2 regions of the Salipaludibacillus sp. HK11 genome follow, and region 2 is predicted to be linked to the other one. Evidence: predicted binding sites of a transcription regulator. Region 2 holds the regulator's gene; the other holds the start of a gene.

Region 1 (9,883 bases), 1.2 Mb from region 2:
TTGAATTTATTTGGAGTCATGTTGTTAAAGAAATTAACGAAGAGAATGGTAAAGTTGGTAGCGTGACGCTAGTTAACAAAGAAGATGGTTCTGAGCGTGAATTTAAAACGGATGGAGCATTCATATATATCGGTATGTTACCAATTAATGAGCCTTTCTTGAACCTAGGTATTACAAATGAAGAAGGTTATGTTGAGACGAATGAAGATATGGAAACAAAAATTCCAGGTATTTTTGCAGCTGGCGATATTAGAGAGAAAATGCTTCGTCAAATTGTTACTGCGACAGGTGATGGAAGTATCGCTGGTCAACAAGCGCAACACTATGTGGAGAACCTGATGGAAGAGTTAAAAAGTACAAATCAGGTATAAGGATATAGGGATGAACCACACCTTTAAACAAGGTGTGGTTTTATTTTTCGCTTATTAAATAAGCGAAGAGAATTTTAACTTTCTCCCATTCCATAGATAAATCACAATCTTGAATTTACGTACTTCGGAAATGGAAGGGAAGTTTATAGACCTTATTTATAAATTTGAAATACCGCCAACCAATCTCCTGTTTTAGAACTGTATTACATAACCTTGTCCATCTGTTATACTAATGTTGAAAGGTCCAAACAAGTTAATTAATCAAGTGAGAGTGCATTAAAATCAAAAATTAACAAAACGTAATTGTCACTTAACTCTTCTGTAACAATGTTGCAATAAAAAAAGGTTATGATGTACTTAGTAATTGACCCCCTTTTTATATATTACTTTTGACACGAGCTTTTGCTCGTGTCCTTTTTTTTATACTTTTTTATACTTTAAGAATGTTTAACTTCGCTAAAGGATTAATTCAAGGCTTTCGCCATGAAGGACTTGGCGACAAGCCAAGTTTTTCTAATGTTTTAGTGCTGGTCTAAGAATTTAACTACCTACGTAAATGTTGTTCGAAATAAATTAGATGTAGTATACTAAAACAGAAGTACGTTCTTAATATTTGTTGATAAAATGTGAATTAGCACTACTTTTAAGCAAAATAATAACAAGCAATTTTAGTGAATAAGGTTCTGCGTATTTAGTGAGATGTGATAAGAAATCATTTCTAAAATTATTTCCTAAGAGGAAAGCAATTCATTGTTTTCCCTTTATAATGTTTCGTTTTAGCGTCATATACAGGGGGGATCATCATGCAGCGAGTAACGAACTGTATTTTAACGAAGAGTAACGAAGCCTTACTGTTAAGAAAACCGAGTCGCGGTTGGTGGGTCGCTCCGGGAGGGAAAATGGAATCTCGTGAGTCAATTCGTGAAAGTGTTATAAGAGAATGCAAAGAAGAAACAGGAATGGTAATAAATAATCCCGAACTAAGAGGAGTTTTCACGGTCGTTATCGAAGAAAAAGGTAGTATTGTTAAGGAATGGATGATGTTTACGTTTCAAGCAAACAATTTTTCAGGAAAATTGTTAAATAAATCGCCAGAGGGAGAACTTGCATGGACCCCAATTACAAAGATTCCTCATTTACCAATGGCTTCAGGAGATTATCCCATTTTTGACCACGTCCTATACGGTGAAGGATTGATTTATGGAACAATCACGTATGATGAAAACTTAAATCTTTTGTCTTACCGATTAGACACTGCAGGGGAGCAATTTCAAGAGTAAAAATATAATACGAAAGGGGATGATCTGATGCAAGACAAAAAAATAACACCGAATAAAATTGAATTAGTGATTATTACTGGAATGTCTGGAGCCGGGAAAACAGTAGCTGTTCAAAGTTTTGAAGACATGGGATATTTCTGTGTTGATAACTTACCACCAGCATTAATTCCCAAGTTCATAGATTTGGTAGAAGGATCCGGTGACAAAATGAAAAAAGTCGCCTTAGTAATTGATTTACGTGGACGTGAGTTTTTTGAGCACTTATTTGATTCTATTGATGCAATTTCAGCTGAGAGTAAAGTTACGCCACAAATCGTCTTTCTTGATGCAAAAGACTCAGCGCTCGTTCGCCGTTACAAAGAGACAAGACGATCTCATCCATTATCCGATGGCGGGGCTCCTCTTGAAGGGATTCATGCAGAGCGAGAGATTCTTAATGATCTTAGGGGACAGGCGAAGATTATCATTGATACGTCCGATTTAAAACCATTGGAACTTCGTGAACGGATATTAAAACAATTTTCATCAGAAGCGAAGGAAGCTTTTTCTGTGCAAGTGATGTCATTTGGATATAAGCATGGGCTTCCTATTGATGCAGATTTAGTTTTTGACGTCCGATTTTTACCTAACCCACATTATATTGAACACATGAGGTCAAAGACTGGACTTGAAAAAGAGGTTTCAGATTATGTATTGAAATGGACGGAAACCCAGCAATTCATTGAAAAATTAGATGATTTTCTTCAATACACGCTCCCCTTTTACAAACGGGAAGGAAAAAGTCAGCTTGTGTTAGCGATTGGATGTACTGGTGGAAAACACCGTTCCGTAACACTTGCGGAGTACTTCAAGGAACATCTTGAAAAGCTTGATTATTTCTCTTACGTGACCCATCGTGATGTGGAAAAAGGAAGAAAAGAAAATTGAAGAAAGCAAAAGTGGTCGTCCTAGGTGGGGGAACGGGTTTATCGGTTTTATTGAGAGGCTTGAAGACTTTCCCAGTCGATATCACAGCTATTGTCACGGTAGCGGACGATGGTGGAAGTTCCGGTAGATTAAGAAGAGAATTAAACATCCCACCACCAGGAGACATTCGAAATGTGCTTGTTGCTTTGTCAGAAGTAGAGCCACTTGTCGAAGAATTATTTCAGCACCGTTTTGAAAATGGTAATGGATTATCTGGACATTCATTAGGAAACCTTTTACTAGCAGGAATGACATCTATTACTGGAGATTTTGCAAAGGGAGTTCATGAAATAAGCCGCGTATTAAATGTTAGAGGAAAAGTATTGCCGGCATCAAATGATCAAGTAACATTACATGCAGAATATGAGGATGGTACTTTTACTGAGGGCGAATCAAACATTCCGAAAATCGGGAAGAAAATTAAGAAAGTGTTTCTTAAGCCGGAAAATCCAGAACCAATGAGAGATGCACTCCAAGCGATAGATGAAGCTGATTTAATCGTGCTAGGTCCAGGAAGCTTGTATACGAGTGTGATTCCTAATTTACTGGTACCTGGAATGGAAGAAGCTTTAATAAAAACAAGTGCTATGAAAGTTTATATATGTAATGTGATGACTCAACCTGGAGAAACAGATGGGTACACCGTTTCTGATCATGTGAAAGCGATCGATAATCACGCACGCGAAAAAATTATTGATGCAGTCTTATTGAATACACAAAAGATTCCCTTTTCATATGCTCAGCGGTATAAAAAAGATGGAGCAGAAGGTGTCGTTGTTGATGAAGAAGATTTAACAAAGATGGGGATCCTATTGATTGATGACCATTTACTCTATTTTGATGATGAATTGCTACGACATGATCCGATTAAATTGTCTCAGCGATTAGTTTCTCTGTTATAAAATCACCGTAGCCATGGTATAATAGTCTGATCATACACTGGGCGATGAGAATAGCTCGTTTTTAGAATATTGAACTACGTTAAGGAATAAAAGTATAGTGGTGATGAAGGTTTTAGAGGTTAGGGGTGAGACCATGTCCTTTGCATCTATGGTTAAAAAAGAATTGACGCAAATGGAAGTGCAGCCATGCTGCTCGAAAGCTGAATTAGCAGCGCTGATTCGAATGAACGGAGCAATTTCGATTCGTAATATGAAAATCACTCTCGATATTCAAACCGAGAATGCTGCGATAGCGAGAAGAATTTATACGTTATTAAAGTCAAATTACGAAGTTCACGTAGAATTGCTTGTACGTAAAAAGATGAGACTGAAGAAAAACAATGTTTATGTTGCTAGAATATCGAAGGATGCTCGAAAAATTTTGGAGACTCTTCACATAGTTGATGAAAATTTTGCTTTTACGAGAGAGATTTCTGAAGAATTAGTAAAAAAAGAATGTTGTAAAAGGGCATATTTACGAGGGGCATTCTTGGCTGGAGGATCAGTCAATCACCCAGAAACGTCTTCATATCATTTAGAGATTTTCTCTTTCTATGAAGAACATAATCGTTCTCTATGTGATTTAATTAGCCATTTTCATTTTAGTGCAAAAATGATTGAGAGAAAAAAAGGATTTATTCTATACTTGAAAGAGAGTGAAAAAATTAGTGAGTTTCTAAATGTAATTGGAGCTCATCAGGCTTTACTTCGCTTTGAAGATGTGCGAATCATGAAAGATATGCGTAACTCGGTAAATCGTCTAGTTAATTGTGAAACAGCAAATTTGAATAAAACTGTTGGCGCCGCAATGCGTCAAGTGGAAAATATACGCTTTATTAGAAGAGAAGTTGGTCTTGAAACGTTACCTGACAAGCTTCAAGAAATTGCCCAGCTTCGCATTGATCATCAAGATGTGACATTGAAGGAATTGGGTGAAATGATAGAGAGTGGGAAAGTAAGTAAATCAGGTGTAAATCATCGGTTACGAAAGATTGAAGAATTCGCTAATAAGCTCAGGGCAGGGGAAAAGGTATAATTCCCTGTTCTTCATAAATAATTATGAAAGCGTTTGAATCAATATTGGCAGTTAGATAATAATGAGGGGGATAATGAAATGATTGAAAAAACAGTAACCGTAACGAGAAAAACGGGACTTCAAGCACGACCAGCGGCATTGTTTGTTCAAGAGGCAAATCGGTTTGCCTCAAATATTTTCATAGAGAAAGATGGGAAAAAGGTTAACGCGAAAAGTATTATGGGAATTATGAGCCTTGCAGTTGGAGCGAATAAGGACATTCATTTGAAAATAGAAGGACCTGATGAGCAAGTTGCAATGGATACTTTGTGTTTATTTGTAAGCAAAGAAGAGTAGATTAGGAATAAATGTATGTGATAATTTATCCTCTTTCGATTTTTCTCTTTCAAAGTATGAAAGAATTAATTTATAAATTACGAAACGAATCATTAGAAAAACTTGGCTTGTCGCCAAGTCCTTCATGGCGAAAGCCTTCGTTTATCTAATACTTTAATCCTTTAGTGAAGTTAAACATTCATTAAGTATAAAAAGGGATAGTCAAATGACTACCCCTTTTTGTTTGCTATATTATGATTTAATGTCAGAACCTTTTTCCATAACTTCGTCAATCAATCCGTAATTTTTAGCATCAAGTGCAGACATGAAATTATCACGATCAGTATCTTTACGTACAGTTTCGATTGGCTGACCTGTTCGATCGGCTAATATTTGATTCAAATTTTCCTTCATTTCAACAATACGCTTAGCGTGAATCTCAATGTCAGAAGCTTGACCTTGTGTACCACCTAAAGGTTGGTGGATCATTACTTCACTGTTTGGAAGCGCAAAACGTTTCCCTGGTTCACCAGCTGCTAATAGGAAAGCTCCCATGGAAGCAGCCATTCCAATACAAATTGTTTGAACCTTAGGTTTAATAAATTGCATTGTATCGTAGATCGCCATCCCTGAAGTGATAGACCCGCCTGGGCTGTTAATATACAGTGAAATATCCTTATCGGGATCATCAGCAGTAAGGAAAAGCAATTGAGCTACGATTGAATTTGAGACATTGTCATCAATTCCGGAACCGAGCATGATAATGCGGTCCTTTAAGAGACGAGAATAAATGTCATAGGCACGTTCACCGCGATTTGTTTGTTCAATAACCGTTGGTACTAAGTTCATGGTTATATTCCTCCTTTATATTATCTTAAATTGAATTGCAGAGGTTGCTCCCTAATAGCGTCGATCTGCTTAATTAGGTCGATACTCTTTCTTCCTCTAAGTATGTTTCCATCATAACCTTAAAGGTCAATGAAGGTCAAATAATAATCACCTAAAATAAAGAAGAAAATCTTCCACTTTTAATCATAACCTTTCTTAAATGATTTCAAACATTAATTTGAAGTTCAATTGGTTGTTAACTACTATAATGTTAGAGATAAATCACGAGAGGTATTTGTTCATGTATAATATGAAGAAAAGGATTAATGAATAATACTATAAGGCATATTTTGTTGATTACTCTTCGTTAGGGGGATTTACTGAATGAATATGGACTATGGTTTATTTCAAAAGCAGTCAACGAAATTGGTCATGACAAATGAACTAAGGCAGGCAATTACTATCTTGCAATATTCTCTCCTAGATTTGAATGAATATTTACAGGAGCAACAATTGGATAATCCCCTTATTGAATTAAAGGATCAAGAAGTGCAAGAAGATTTAGTGCAACCAAAAGTCAATGATAGGTTGCCAATATACGATCAGAAATCAAAAAATCAAGCTGGTAGCGAAAATCCCTCAATGGATCACCTTAGAGAACAAGAAGATGGTTTGCAAGATTATTTATTAAATCAAATAAGACTTCTGCAACTGCAACCTAGAAAGCGGAGAATCATTTCCTACTTAGCGTTAAGTGTTGATGAAAATGGCTATTTGAAGCAAACGATCAATGATTTAGCTGTTGAAATGAGCGAGACATTAATTGCTGTGAAAGAGGGGATAAATCTATTACAAACGCTCGAACCTTATGGTGTCGGAGCATTTTCTTTACAAGAGTGCTTGCTCATTCAACTTGACCATTTGGAAACGAGAGACCCATTATCAGAAAGAATCGTACAGAACCATTTAGATAATTTGGCAACAAATAAGTACCGGAAAATAGCGAATCAAGAGAATGTAATGATTGAAAATGTGCAAATGGTTGCTGATTTTATTCAGACATTAAATCCGAAACCAGGGTCACTGTTTTGTCGTGCCCCCGCTAAATACGTTATTCCCGACGTAATAGTTACGAAAGTGAAAAATAAATTTTTAGTAAATTTGAATGAACAGCATATGCCAAAAATGTTAATCAACGAAGAATACAAAAAAATGATGGGAAATAAAAATGTAGAAACGAAAGAATATTTTAAACAAAAATTTTATCAGTTCCAATGGTTAAAACGGAGCATTGTCCAAAGACAACAGACGATATTAAGAGTGTCAGAAGCAATCGTCGATAATCAGCATGCCTTCTTTGTACACGGACCTACGCATTTAAAACCTCTTACATTGAAGAGAATTGCAGAAGAAATAAAGGTACATGAATCAACTGTTTCTCGAGCAACGAAGAATAAATATGTGCAAACACCAAGAGGATTGTATGAACTGAAATACTTTTTTAACGAAATGGTTGGACGTGATGCTGCTGAGTCTAGTTCATCAGCGGAGCGAGTGAAAATGTTTATAAAGAAAATGGTTGATGAAGAAAATAAACAAAAGCCTTTATCAGACCAGAAAATAGTTCATTTGATGAAAAGTGAGTTTAAAATTAATGTATCTAGAAGAACGATAGCGAAATACAGGGAAGAATTGCATATTGTTTCTTCAGCTCAGAGGAAAAGATTTTCTTAAGGAGGTACTAAGATCATGATCATTTATTTTTATACAAAAAAAGATTGTCCCCTTTGTGATAAAGGATTTGCAGAACTTCAGCTGTTAAAAAAAGAGGCCTCTTTCGACATTGAAGTAAGAGATATTTATACAGATGATATTTGGCTAGAAAAATATCAAATTCGTATTCCTGTTATTGAAGATAAAAATGGCAATGTACTTGATGAAGGGATTATATCGTATACTAAATTAAAAAAAGAATTGCTTGAATGACCGTTGGTATGAGTGGGGAAACCTTACATAACATAAATTGTTCACATGATAGTAGTTGATTAGCAGACTTTTCCTTGTTATACTAGTGGTGCAAGTGATTGAAAGCTTGCTTATCGTACGACTAAAGAAAGCAGTCTTTTTTTTCGCCATGCGGGACATAATATGTCTACAGGGGACGTGTCAAGTCCCTGTGAGATTGTGCGACAAAGGGGAATTGGCATGAACGTGCTTTTAGACTTGCAAAAAAAATTACTGCCTGATTTAATTGAAGTTCTAGGGCAACGGTTCCGTATTTTACGTTTTATTCGATTAATGCAACCGATTGGACGACGGACCTTAGCTACTAATTTAGACATGTCTGAACGAGTCTTAAGAAGCGAAGTGACTTTTTTAAAAGAACAAGGGCTAGTTGCATTTGCCGCAAGCGGAATGACATTAACAGATGATGGGCATAATTTACTTGGTCAATTAGAAGTGGTCATGAAAGAAGTGTTCCAAACAAGGTCGATGGAAGAAGAACTGCAAAACAAATTAGGTGTATCAGAATTACATATTGTTCCAGGAGATAGTGATGAATATTCATGGGTACAAAAAGAAATGGGTCGAGCTTGTGTCAATTTAGTTAAACAAAAAATGGCAACAAGAGATAATATTATTGCCATAACAGGTGGCACGTCGATTGCAGCTGTAGCAGAAATGCTCGTTCCAGATTCAAATTTGAAAGAAACATTATTTGTCCCTGCTCGTGGTGGATTAGGCGAGCAAGTAGAGAATCAGGCAAACACAATCTGTGCAACGATGGCTAGAAAAGCAATGGGTACGTATCGATTGCTTCATGTTCCAGATCAGCTAAGTAAAGAAGCTTATGAATCGTTGATTAATGAGACATCTGTAGTAGAAATCCTCGAGCTTATACATTCAGCAACAATGGTTATTCACGGTATTGGTGAGGCAAAGATGATGGCTGAACGACGGAACTCTACAAAAGAGGTATTGAAAAAGTTAGATGAGAAAAAAGCAGTTGCTGAAGCATTTGGTTATTATTTTAATCAATCAGGGGACATTATTCATAAAGTACTCACTATTGGACTTCAACTAGAAGATTTAAAAAATATACCCGATATAATTGCTGTAGCTGGTGGCACTTCGAAAGCAAAAGCGATTCAAGCTTATATGAAACAACGGCCGAATGAGGTTCTTGTCACTGATGAAGGCGCTGCTAAAGCAATTTTAAATAATTAAGTTTCAGTCTCGATAATTAAATTCGTTTATTCAAGGGGTATCCCCTTTGAAAATAAATATTAGCTTTACCACAAATAAGGAGGAATTTTATCATGGCAACAAAGATTGGTATTAATGGTTTTGGTCGTATCGGACGTGTCGTTTTCAGACAGGCTCTTGCAAATCCAAAGGTAGAAGTAGTCGCGGTTAATGACCTTACAGATGCAAATATGCTAGCACATTTACTACAATATGATTCCGTTCATGGAAAGCTTGACGTAAAAGTTGAAGCAAAAGGTGACAACCTTATCGTTGATGGAAAAGAGATCAAAGTAACAGCAGAACGTGACCCTGCAAATCTTAAATGGGGAGAATTTGGTGTAGAAGTTGTTGTTGAATCAACTGGTATTTTCACAAAGCGTGAAGCAGCTGCGAAACACTTAGAAGCTGGAGCAAAGAAAGTTGTTATCTCAGCACCAGCAACTGACGAAGATATCACAATCGTTATGGGTGTAAACGAAGATAAGTACGACGCTAAAAATCACCACGTAATCTCAAACGCTTCTTGTACAACAAACTGTCTCGCACCTTTTGCAAAAGTGCTAAACGATAAGTTTGAGCTTAAGCGTGGAATGATGACAACAATTCACTCTTATACAAATGACCAGTCTATTCTTGACTTGCCACATAAAGACTACCGTCGTGCTCGTGCTGCTTCGGAAAATATCATTCCAACAAGCACTGGCGCAGCTAAAGCGGTATCTCTTGTACTTCCAGAACTTAAAGGAAAACTAAATGGTGGTGCAGTTCGTGTTCCAACTCCAAACGTTTCTCTAGTAGATCTTACTGCTGAACTTGGTAAAGATGTAACAGCTGAAGAAGTGAATGCTGCATTTAAAGAAGCTTCTGAAGGTGATTTGAAGGGGATTCTTGGATACA
Region 2 (9,883 bases):
TTGTTTTTGCAATGCACGACGAAGAGGACGGGCACCGTATTCAGAATCAAAACCATCATCGGCAATTTTCATCTTCGCTTCTTCTGATAATTCAAAATCAATATCCTGCTCAGACAGACGCTTTTTTAATTCATTTGCCATCAGCGAAACAATTTGCTGGATATGACTCTTCTCGAGGGAATGAAATACAATGATTTCATCAATACGGTTTAGGAACTCGGGACGGAAACTTTTCTTCAATTCCCCCATGACTTTCCCTTTCATATCTTTGTAACCCTCTCCATCTCGTTGTGCAGTAAACCCAAGGTTTTTTTCTTGTCTCAACGCACTTGCCCCAACGTTCGATGTCATAATGATCGCTGTATTTCTGAAGTCAACTCTACGGCCCTTTGAATCGGTTAAAAATCCATCTTCAAGTACTTGAAGCAAAATGTTAAACACTTCAGGGTGAGCCTTCTCTACTTCATCTAGAAGGATAACAGAATACGGCTTTCGGCGAACTTTCTCTGTAAGCTGCCCTCCATCTTCATGACCGACATATCCTGGGGGGGAGCCAACCAAACGACTCGTCGTGTGTTTTTCCATATACTCTGACATATCAATACGAATAATCGCTTCTTCATCACCGAACAAGGATTCCGCTACAGCTCTAGCCAATTCCGTTTTACCAACACCTGTTGGACCAAGGAAAATAAATGAGCCAATTGGTCGTTTCGGATCCTTCAACCCTGCCCGCGCACGTCGAACTGCTTTCGAGACTGCTTTTACGGCTTCTTCTTGACCAATAACTCGGTTGTGAAGGATATCTTCCATTCGTAAAAGACGATCCGTTTCCTCCTCGGCTAGTTTACTGACAGGAATTCCTGTCCACGTCGCTACAATAGAAGCTATATCTTCTGTTGTTACTTCAGAATCTTCCTGACCTTGTTTTTCTTTCCACTGATCTTTCATTTTCTCAAGCTCTTCGCGAAGTTTCTGTTCTTTATCACGAAGCGAAGCTGCTTTTTCGAACTCTTGACTTTGAACGGCTGCATCTTTCTCCTTACGTAAGTCATCCAAATTTTGCTCTTTTTCTTTTAAGTTCGGTGGTGCCGTATAAGAGCGTAAACGAACTTTCGACCCTGCTTCATCAATTAAGTCAATTGCTTTATCTGGTAAAAATCGATCGGAAATATAACGATCCGATAACTCTACGGCAGATTTGACTGCCTCATCAGTAATCGTTACACGATGATGTGCTTCATACCGGTCTCTTAACCCTGTCAAAATTTGTATAGACTCCTCAACGGTCGGCTCATCAACTTGAATTGGTTGGAAACGACGCTCAAGTGCCGTATCTTTTTCGATATATTTTCTAAATTCATCAATTGTTGTTGCACCAATGCATTGTAATTCGCCTCTTGCTAGAGATGGTTTTAAGATGTTCGATGCATCAATCGCACCTTCAGCGCCACCAGCACCAATCAACGTGTGTAACTCATCAATAAACAATATCACATTATTTGCTTGGCGAATCTCTTCCATAACTTTCTTCAGACGGTCTTCAAACTCTCCACGATATTTTGTACCAGCGACAACTGTCCCCATATCAAGTGTCATAACACGCTTACCACGAAGGGTTTCTGGTACTTCATTATCAACTATTTGCTGAGCTAATCCTTCAGCAATCGCCGTTTTACCAACACCCGGTTCACCGATTAGTACTGGGTTATTCTTCGTGCGCCGACTAAGAATTTGAATGACTCGCTCAATTTCCTTGGCACGGCCGATAACTGGATCAATTTGATCTTCTTTTGCAATCGCCGTTAAGTCTCTTGCCAAGCTATCCAACGTCGGTGTGCTAGCATTAGAGCTACCACTGCCTGCTGCTTGCTGTTGACTGTTTGCAGATTCATTGGAACCTAATAGTTGTAACACTTGTTGCCTAGCTTTATTTAAACTTACTCCCAGGTTATTTAACACACGAGCAGCTACGCCTTCTCCTTCACGGATCAAACCAAGAAGAATGTGCTCCGTGCCAACATATGAGTGACCAAGCTTTCTTGCCTCATCCATTGATAATTCAATCACTTTTTTCGCTCTTGGAGTATAATGAATTTGCTTTGAATTTTCCTCGCCTCTACCAATAAGATTTTCAACTTCAGACTGGATTTTTTCAGCTCCTAGTCCTAATGCCGTCAAAGCCTTAGCTGCAATTCCTTCTCCTTCGCTAACTAACCCTAACAAAATATGTTCTGTACCTATATTACTGTGCCCTAACCTTCCTGCTTCATCTTGTGCTAATGCCAATACTTTCTGCGCGCGTTCAGTAAATCTTCCAAACATCATGCCTCTCCACCTCCGTCAAATAATTCACTACTACATTCTAATTTAAATCTTTCGCGTATTAATGTTGCTCTTCGTTGGTCACGCTGTTCTGCAGTAAGACTCTCACCTGCGTACTGTTGCAAAAATCCAGGCTGCGTCACAATCATCAATTCATTTAGAATATTACCTTTTATGTCTTCAATTAACCCCATATCAATTCCCATTCTCACATCGGATAATCGTTGCATCGCTTCTTTTGACTCCATTCGCCGACTATATGCAAGGATTCCATAGGAGCGATATATTCTGTCTTCCAACTGAATTTGCGACTGTTGCAGGAGCGTCTCTCTTGCTGAACGTTCATGAGCAATCAATTGCGTAACAACACTCTGAAGGTCATCGACAATATCTTTTTCTGATTTCCCCAAAGTCATTTGGTTCGAAATTTGAAACAGATTTCCTAGTGCTTCACTACCTTCACCATATATGCCCCGAACTACCAATCCCAGTTGGTTAATAGCAGGTAATATTCGATTAAGTTTCTTCGTCAAAACAAGTGCTGGTAAATGCATCATTACAGAAGATCTCAATCCCGTTCCTACATTGGTTGGGCAACTTGTTAAATATCCGCGATTCTCATCAAATGCAAAATCCATTTCTCCTTCTATCCAGTCATCCATTCCATTGGCAAACTCTAACCCCTTATCTAGTTGAAAGCCAGACAACAAACATTGAATTCGAAAGTGATCTTCTTCATTAATCATAATACTCAATGATTCGTCTTCACTAAGGAGGACGCTACCTGCTTTCGATTCATTCGATAGCGTTGGACTAATTAAGTGCTTTTCTACCAAGACTTGTTTTTCGTTTTCAGCTAACTCATTCATTTTTAAAAACTCTAATTGTCCAAACTCCCCATGTGTTTTTCCTGTAAATGTTCGATCGACTTGATCGTTAATTTTAGCTAACTGTTCCTTATTGGCTGCCATCGGAAACGGGATACTTTGCAAATTCCGCGCCAATCTGACTCTACTACTAATAACAATATCTGCGTCAGGTCCTTGATTTTTCATCCAAGGACTTATCGCCTCGTTCATAAACGATTCCAAAGACATGATTACGTCCCCCCTTTTCCTTGCAAGTTATTTTCTAAGGAGCGAATCTGATCCCTTGTTTTTGCAGCTTCTTCAAACTCTTCTTCCGCAATTAGTTTCTTTTGCTGTTCTTTTAAATCCTCAATTTCACGATGAATGTGTAAATCTTTTCCCTTACGCTTTGGAATTTTGCCAGAGTGTGTCGCATTTCCTCCGTGAATTCTTCGAAAAATTGGATCAAGTTTCTCTTCAAAACTTCGGTAGCACTCCGCGCAGCCAAATTTCCCGATCTCCGCAAACTGTTGATAAGACATACCGCAGTTAGAACACTTTAATTCTGGCTGTATTTTTTCATATGATTTGTTCGTCGTTGATGAAAAAGGCTGATCATCCTCCAACAATCCTGATAACAATTGGTGGATCGAGAAACTATTAGAACCTGGAATATATTCCCCTTTATCCTTGGCACAAATTTCACAAATATGAAATTCTGTTTTCTCGCCATTAATAATTTTTGTGAAATGCAGACTAGCTTGTCGCTGTTGGCATTCTTGACAGAGCATCAGAACCTCCTCCTTCTATTGTTATCTTTCCTTCCATTCTTTATATTTTAGTGTAGATAACATTGCCTTTAAAATATTTGCTCTCAACTCATCCCTGTAAGGAAGTTGGATAGAAATCACTTCGCGGTCAATAACACTTTGCATAAGGTTAGCTTCTCGTTTTGTGATTGCATCCTCTTCAAGTAAACGAATAATCATATTATTCGCTGCTAATTGCGGAATTTCATTTCCAACTAGCTCAATCAACTGATCATATAATGCAAGCTGGTTATCAGCTTTGACTCTAATGATCCGAATGTATCCGCCGCCTCCACGTTTACTTTCTACCATGTAACCTTTTTCAACTGTAAAACGTGTGCGTATAACATAATTTATTTGGGAAGGAACACAATCAAATTGTTCTGCTAATTCACTTCTTTTTACTTCAATCAGTTCTTGCCCATTTCCTGAGATCACTTGTTTCAAATAGTGTTCTATAACATCCGATATATTTCTCAACGCATCCCCCTCCTTTACTACACAAAGTAGATGCAACTATTACCTGTTTCAAAAATTCAATAACATCTAAATTAATTCATCGAGGCTTATGTAAATCATTTTATATGATGCATAGCGATACATTTACTACCTCTTCAGACTTGCAAATTTGTCAGCAAGTAAATTTTACTGACTTTGACTATATTTGACTTTAACTACATTATATCTTTTTTTACGAATGGTGCAACTATTTTGTATCAATATTTTCGTCATATATACAAAGATGAATGCAATCGTATTTCAATCGGAATTTTTTGTATATTCGAGAACTAATTTCACACTCTCTTTTTTATATTCCACAATTAATCGATATTCAACCATAAGTTTTTATATAAATTTTACTTATTTGCTTTGATAACTCATGTGTTTCAATAATCAAAAATCAGTACTTCGCTTACAGCGGGCTCGATATTTTTTTTATGCATTAGAAAGGTTGAATTTTTGCCTCTAAAGTGAAATTTTCACTTCTAGAATTAATTATTTTTTCTGATTCGACAGTATTAGTAAACTTAGAACTTATATAGACTTATCTTATTAGTCTTCTTGATATATATGCGTGAGGTAAATTCGATGCTTCTGTTATTGATGTTTAGTTATTTTGAATATGCCAAAGTTGCAATATTAAGGTAAGCCGTAAGGGCATACATTTATTTTAAAGGAACGAACGACACTCATTCTGGATTTATAATGTCGTTCGCCATTTATCAAGGTAGGTGTTGTCTGCTTTCATGATGGTTCTTCAGTAAGAGCTCGAAGGTTTTTACATCTGTTGGGGTAAGAGGAACTATAAGTCAATTTCCTATTTTCGTCATATTACCAAGTTTCATGTGAGTTTTTTTCCACCCTTATTTTTTTCACAAATGGGATTCGATGTAATTTGTCAATCACTTTATTCATACCACTCTCTTCTTTATATTCTATAATTAATTGGTATTCAACCATCGGATTTCCATCAGATGCAGTTTTTTTCTTTGATTTAATACCTTTTGGAAACATTTCCTGTTCCTCAAAAATTCTCATCACTTTATTTAGTTCGGCTGTTTCTTCTTCAACCACAATGGTAATCTTATTTCTTTCTTGTTGCATGCCAAAACGAAACGTGATTCTCCCTAAAAACAATAAACTTAAAATAACAATAATCGTAGCAACCATGGCGGCAACATACATCCCAGCTCCAACGGTTAAACCTATCGCTGCCACAACCCAAATCGATGCTGCTGTTGTTAATCCTCTTACCGTGTAACCTTGAACAAGAATTGTACCTGCCCCTAAAAAACCAATCCCGGAAACAACATAAGCGGCTAAACGAGAAGGGTCAAATGTGACTACATCTTGATTTTCTGCAATATAATCTTGAAATCCATAAAAAGCTAACAGCATAATTAAACTTGACCCTACACTTACTAATAAATGCGTTCGAAATCCTGCCGGATGATGGTGAAACTCTCTCTCAATCCCCACCAAACCACCAAGTATTGCAGCAAGCAATAGCCGACTCGTGATTATTACTAACTCATTTTCCATAAACATTGACCACTCCAAACTTACCACCTCCTCATTTTATTTTCGTGAAAAATCGTGCTTAAATATGAAGTCAAGAAGTTTATTATATGCCTTTTTACTCTCAAGGTAACTACCCCATCTTTGGAATTTAAAAACTATCATAACTCTTTTTTTATGTGTGTGGCAAGTATTTCCTATTTAACCTCATTGGTAACGATTTATTAATAAATGCAGAACTACTACTAGAGATCGCCTTTTAAATTCAATCTAATTAAAGGTTAGTGAATAGCTATAGTGTAAGTACTTTGCTGTGTTTATTAGACGGCAACATCAATAGATAAAAATATTCTTACCTGTTTTCTCTTTCTCAAATATAGGAGAGTATCTAGATTTTAATGATAGTGGCACTTTATAAAACTTCATTATATGCGTTTTGGTTTAACTTTTAACAACAGTATATTTAGTTATTTACTTCTCTAGTTCTTCATGAATAATAATATCATTAAATAATCTCAATAAATTTCTTTGTCAAGAAACCTAACGCAAATTAACTTAACTCTAATAACATAAGTTATGATAGTAAAAAGAACAAAAGGAGGGGTAAAAAATGAAGAAAATTAAATTGTCCCTATATACGGAAGAAGAAATTCACTGGGCTATCTATCAAAACAAACAAGCAATAAAGAATAGGAAATAGTATTGATAAATGTTTTGGAAGTAAATTTTATTAACGTGAGAAAAAAGCTTTAATAGTAATGCGAATGCTAACTCGACCACTCGCATTACTTTTTAATATTTTTTTATTCAGTCAATGTCTTCATTAAATTTTTCAAGGGAATAGGTGGCTTTCTATTCCCCCCCCAGTCTCTCTGGTTCATATTCCTTCGCCTTCTATCTTTTACGTCATACAAAATAGACATCCTCATTTATAAGAAGGTTTTTTCATTTCCCAGTTGCGTCCTACTTTTAAGAGGGAAGATTCCCTAATTATGGGCGATTTTGTGCCTCGCGGCGAGTTATTTTGGGGTGCATTGGTCACAAGCAGTGATGACTTGTGCCCCTTAGTGAGTCATTCTGCAAAACAAAGGTCACTTTACTTGTCACTCGCTTGTTTCCTCCTCGTGCCCCTCTTCTTTTTTCCTTGTCCTGCTAACTTCAGTTCCCACCATTTAAAACACAAAAAAGACACCCTCAAATATGAGAATGTCTTTCTTCTTTGCCCAGCGACGTCCTACTTTCACAGGGGGAGATCCCCCAACTATCATCGGCGCTGGAGAGCTTAACTTCCGTGTTCGGCATGGGAACGGGTGTGACCTCTCCGCGATCGTCACTAGACATATGAAATTGATCGGTCATATTGACCTCTCAAAACTGGATAACGATGGTATATGAATGAATCGTCTTCGAATCAAAGCATTGGTTAAGCCCTCGATCGATTAGTATCTCTCAGCTGCGCATGTCGCCATGCTTCCACACGAGACCTATCAACCTCATCTTCTCTGAGGGATCTTACTCACTTGCGTGATGGGAAATCTCATCTCGAGGGGGGCTTCATGCTTAGATGCTTTCAGCATTTATCCCTTCCACACGTAGCTACCCAGCGATGCTCCTGGCGGAACAACTGGTACACCAGCGGTGTGTCCATCCCGGTCCTCTCGTACTAAGGACAGCTCCTCTCAAATTTCCTGCGCCCGCGACGGATAGGGACCGAACTGTCTCACGACGTTCTGAACCCAGCTCGCGTGCCGCTTTAATGGGCGAACAGCCCAACCCTTGGGACCTACTTCAGCCCCAGGATGCGACGAGCCGACATCGAGGTGCCAAACCTCCCCGTCGATGTGGACTCTTGGGAGAGATTAGCCTGTTATCCCCAGGGTAGCTTTTATCCGTTGAGCGACGGCCCTTCCATACGGTGCCGCCGGATCACTAAGCCCGACTTTCGTCCCTGCTCGACCTGTATGTCTCGCAGTCAAGCTCCCTTATGCCTTTGCACTCTACGAATGATTTCCAACCATTCTGAGGGAACCTTTGGGCGCCTCCGTTACTCTTTAGGAGGCGACCGCCCCAGTCAAACTGCCCACCAGACACTGTCCCTGAACCGGATCACGGTTCGAGGTTAGAATTCCAGTACAGCCAGGGTAGTATCCCACCAATGCCTCCACCGAAGCTAGCGCTCCGGTTTCCAAGGCTCCTACCTATCCTGTACAAGCTGTACCGAAACCCAATATCAAGCTACAGTAAAGCTCCATGGGGTCTTTCCGTCCTGTCGCGGGTAACCAGCATCTTCACTGGTAATATAATTTCACCGGGTCTCTCGTTGAGACAGTGCCCAAATCGTTGCACCTTTCGTGCGGGTCGGAACTTACCCGACAAGGAATTTCGCTACCTTAGGACCGTTATAGTTACGGCCGCCGTTTACTGGGGCTTCAATTGAGAGCTTCTCCCGAAGGATAACCCCTCCTCTTAACCTTCCAGCACCGGGCAGGTGTCAGCCCCTATACTTCGCCTTGCGGCTTCGCAGAGACCTGTGTTTTTGATAAACAGTCGTTTGGGCCTATTCACTGCGGCTCTCTCGGGCTTGCACCCTAATAGAGCACTCCTTCTCCCGAAGTTACGGAGTCATTTTGCCGAGTTCCTTAACGAGAGTTCTCCCGCGCGTCTTAGAATTCTCTTCCCGCCTACCTGTGTCGGTTTGCGGTACGGGCACCAGTTTCCTCGCTAGAGGCTTTTCTTGGCAGTGTAGGATCAGGAACTTCGGTACTAAAATTTCCCTCGCGATCACAGCTCAACCTTAAGACAAGCGGATTTTCCTACTTGTCAGCCTCACTGCTTCGACGCACATATCCATCAGTGCGCTTACCCTACCTTCCTGCGTCCCCCCTTCACTCAAACGGAAACGTGGTGGTACAGGAATTTCAACCTGTTTGCCATCGCCTACGCCTTTCGGCCTCGGCTTAGGTCCCGACTTACCCTGAGCGGACGAGCCTTCCTCAGGAACCCTTAGGCTTTCGACGGAGGGGATTCTCACCCCTCTTTTCGCTACTCATACCGGCATTCTCACTTCCAAGCGCTCCACATGTCCTTCCGGTCATGCTTCAGCGCCCTTGGAACGCTCCCCTACCACAGACACCCGAAGGTGTCTATCCATAGCTTCGGTGATACGTTTAGCCCCGGTACATTTTCGGCGCAGAGTCACTCGACCAGTGAGCTATTACGCACTCTTTCAATGATGGCTGCTTCTAAGCCAACATCCTGGTTGTCTAAGCAACTCCACATCCTTTTCCACTTAACGTATACTTTGGGACCTTAGCTGATGGTCTGGGCTGTTTCCCTCTTGACTACGGATCTTAGCACTCGCAGTCTGACTCCCGAGGAGTAAGTCATTGGCATTCGGAGTTTGACTGAATTCGGTAATCCTGTAGGGACCCCTAGTCCAATCAGTGCTCTACCTCCAAGACTCTACCCTCGAGGCTAGCCCTAAAGCTATTTCGGGGAGAACCAGCTATTTCCGAGTTCGATTGGCATTTCACCCCTACCCACACCTCATCCCCGCACTTTTCAACGTGCGTGGGTTCGGGCCTCCATCCAGTGTTACCTGGACTTCACCCTGGACATGGGTAGATCACCCGGTTTCGGGTCTACAACCACGTACTCATTCGCCCTATTCAGACTCGCTTTCGCTGCGGCTCCGTCTCTTCAACTTAACCTTGCACGTAATCGTAACTCGCCGGTTCATTCTACAAAAGGCACGCTGTCACCCGTTACTTTCCCGAAGGAAAATCATAGGGCTCCAACTACTTGTAGGCACACGGTTTCAAGATCTCTTTCACTCCCCTTCCGGGGTACTTTTCACCTTTCCCTCACGGTACTGGTTCACTA

Evidence for each region. Region 2 encodes CtsR, which represses protease genes until heat stress. Its sites were predicted from a motif close to ATGGTCAATAAAGGTCAAACA; they were not measured.
Region 1: clpP (ATP-dependent Clp endopeptidase proteolytic subunit ClpP) is a predicted target of CtsR. The motif match lies at 5,881-5,901, and genes of this name have one in related genera.

The regions. Positions count from the first base shown of each region.
Region 1 covers NZ_CP181045.1:2,695,953-2,705,835, reverse strand. Annotated here, with positions in the region: gene trxB (thioredoxin-disulfide reductase) at 1-371, shown strand, start outside; gene ACM26V_RS13150 (NUDIX hydrolase) at 1,175-1,651, shown strand; gene rapZ (RNase adapter RapZ) at 1,679-2,578, shown strand; gene ACM26V_RS13140 (gluconeogenesis factor YvcK family protein) at 2,575-3,519, shown strand; gene whiA (DNA-binding protein WhiA) at 3,653-4,594, shown strand; gene ACM26V_RS13130 (HPr family phosphocarrier protein) at 4,673-4,930, shown strand; gene clpP (ATP-dependent Clp endopeptidase proteolytic subunit ClpP) at 5,162-5,758, opposite strand; gene rpoN (RNA polymerase factor sigma-54) at 6,122-7,471, shown strand; gene ACM26V_RS13115 (glutaredoxin family protein) at 7,487-7,723, shown strand; gene ACM26V_RS13110 (sugar-binding transcriptional regulator) at 7,943-8,965, shown strand; gene gap (type I glyceraldehyde-3-phosphate dehydrogenase) at 9,058-9,883, shown strand, end outside.
Region 2 covers NZ_CP181045.1:3,876,619-3,886,501, reverse strand. Annotated here, with positions in the region: gene clpC (ATP-dependent protease ATP-binding subunit ClpC) at 1-2,328, opposite strand, end outside; gene ACM26V_RS18265 (protein arginine kinase) at 2,325-3,422, opposite strand; gene ACM26V_RS18260 (UvrB/UvrC motif-containing protein) at 3,425-3,964, opposite strand; gene ACM26V_RS18255 (CtsR family transcriptional regulator) at 3,986-4,462, opposite strand; gene ACM26V_RS18250 (MgtC/SapB family protein) at 5,315-6,043, opposite strand; rRNA gene rrf (5S ribosomal RNA) at 7,223-7,339, opposite strand; rRNA gene ACM26V_RS18240 (23S ribosomal RNA) at 7,421-9,883, opposite strand, start outside.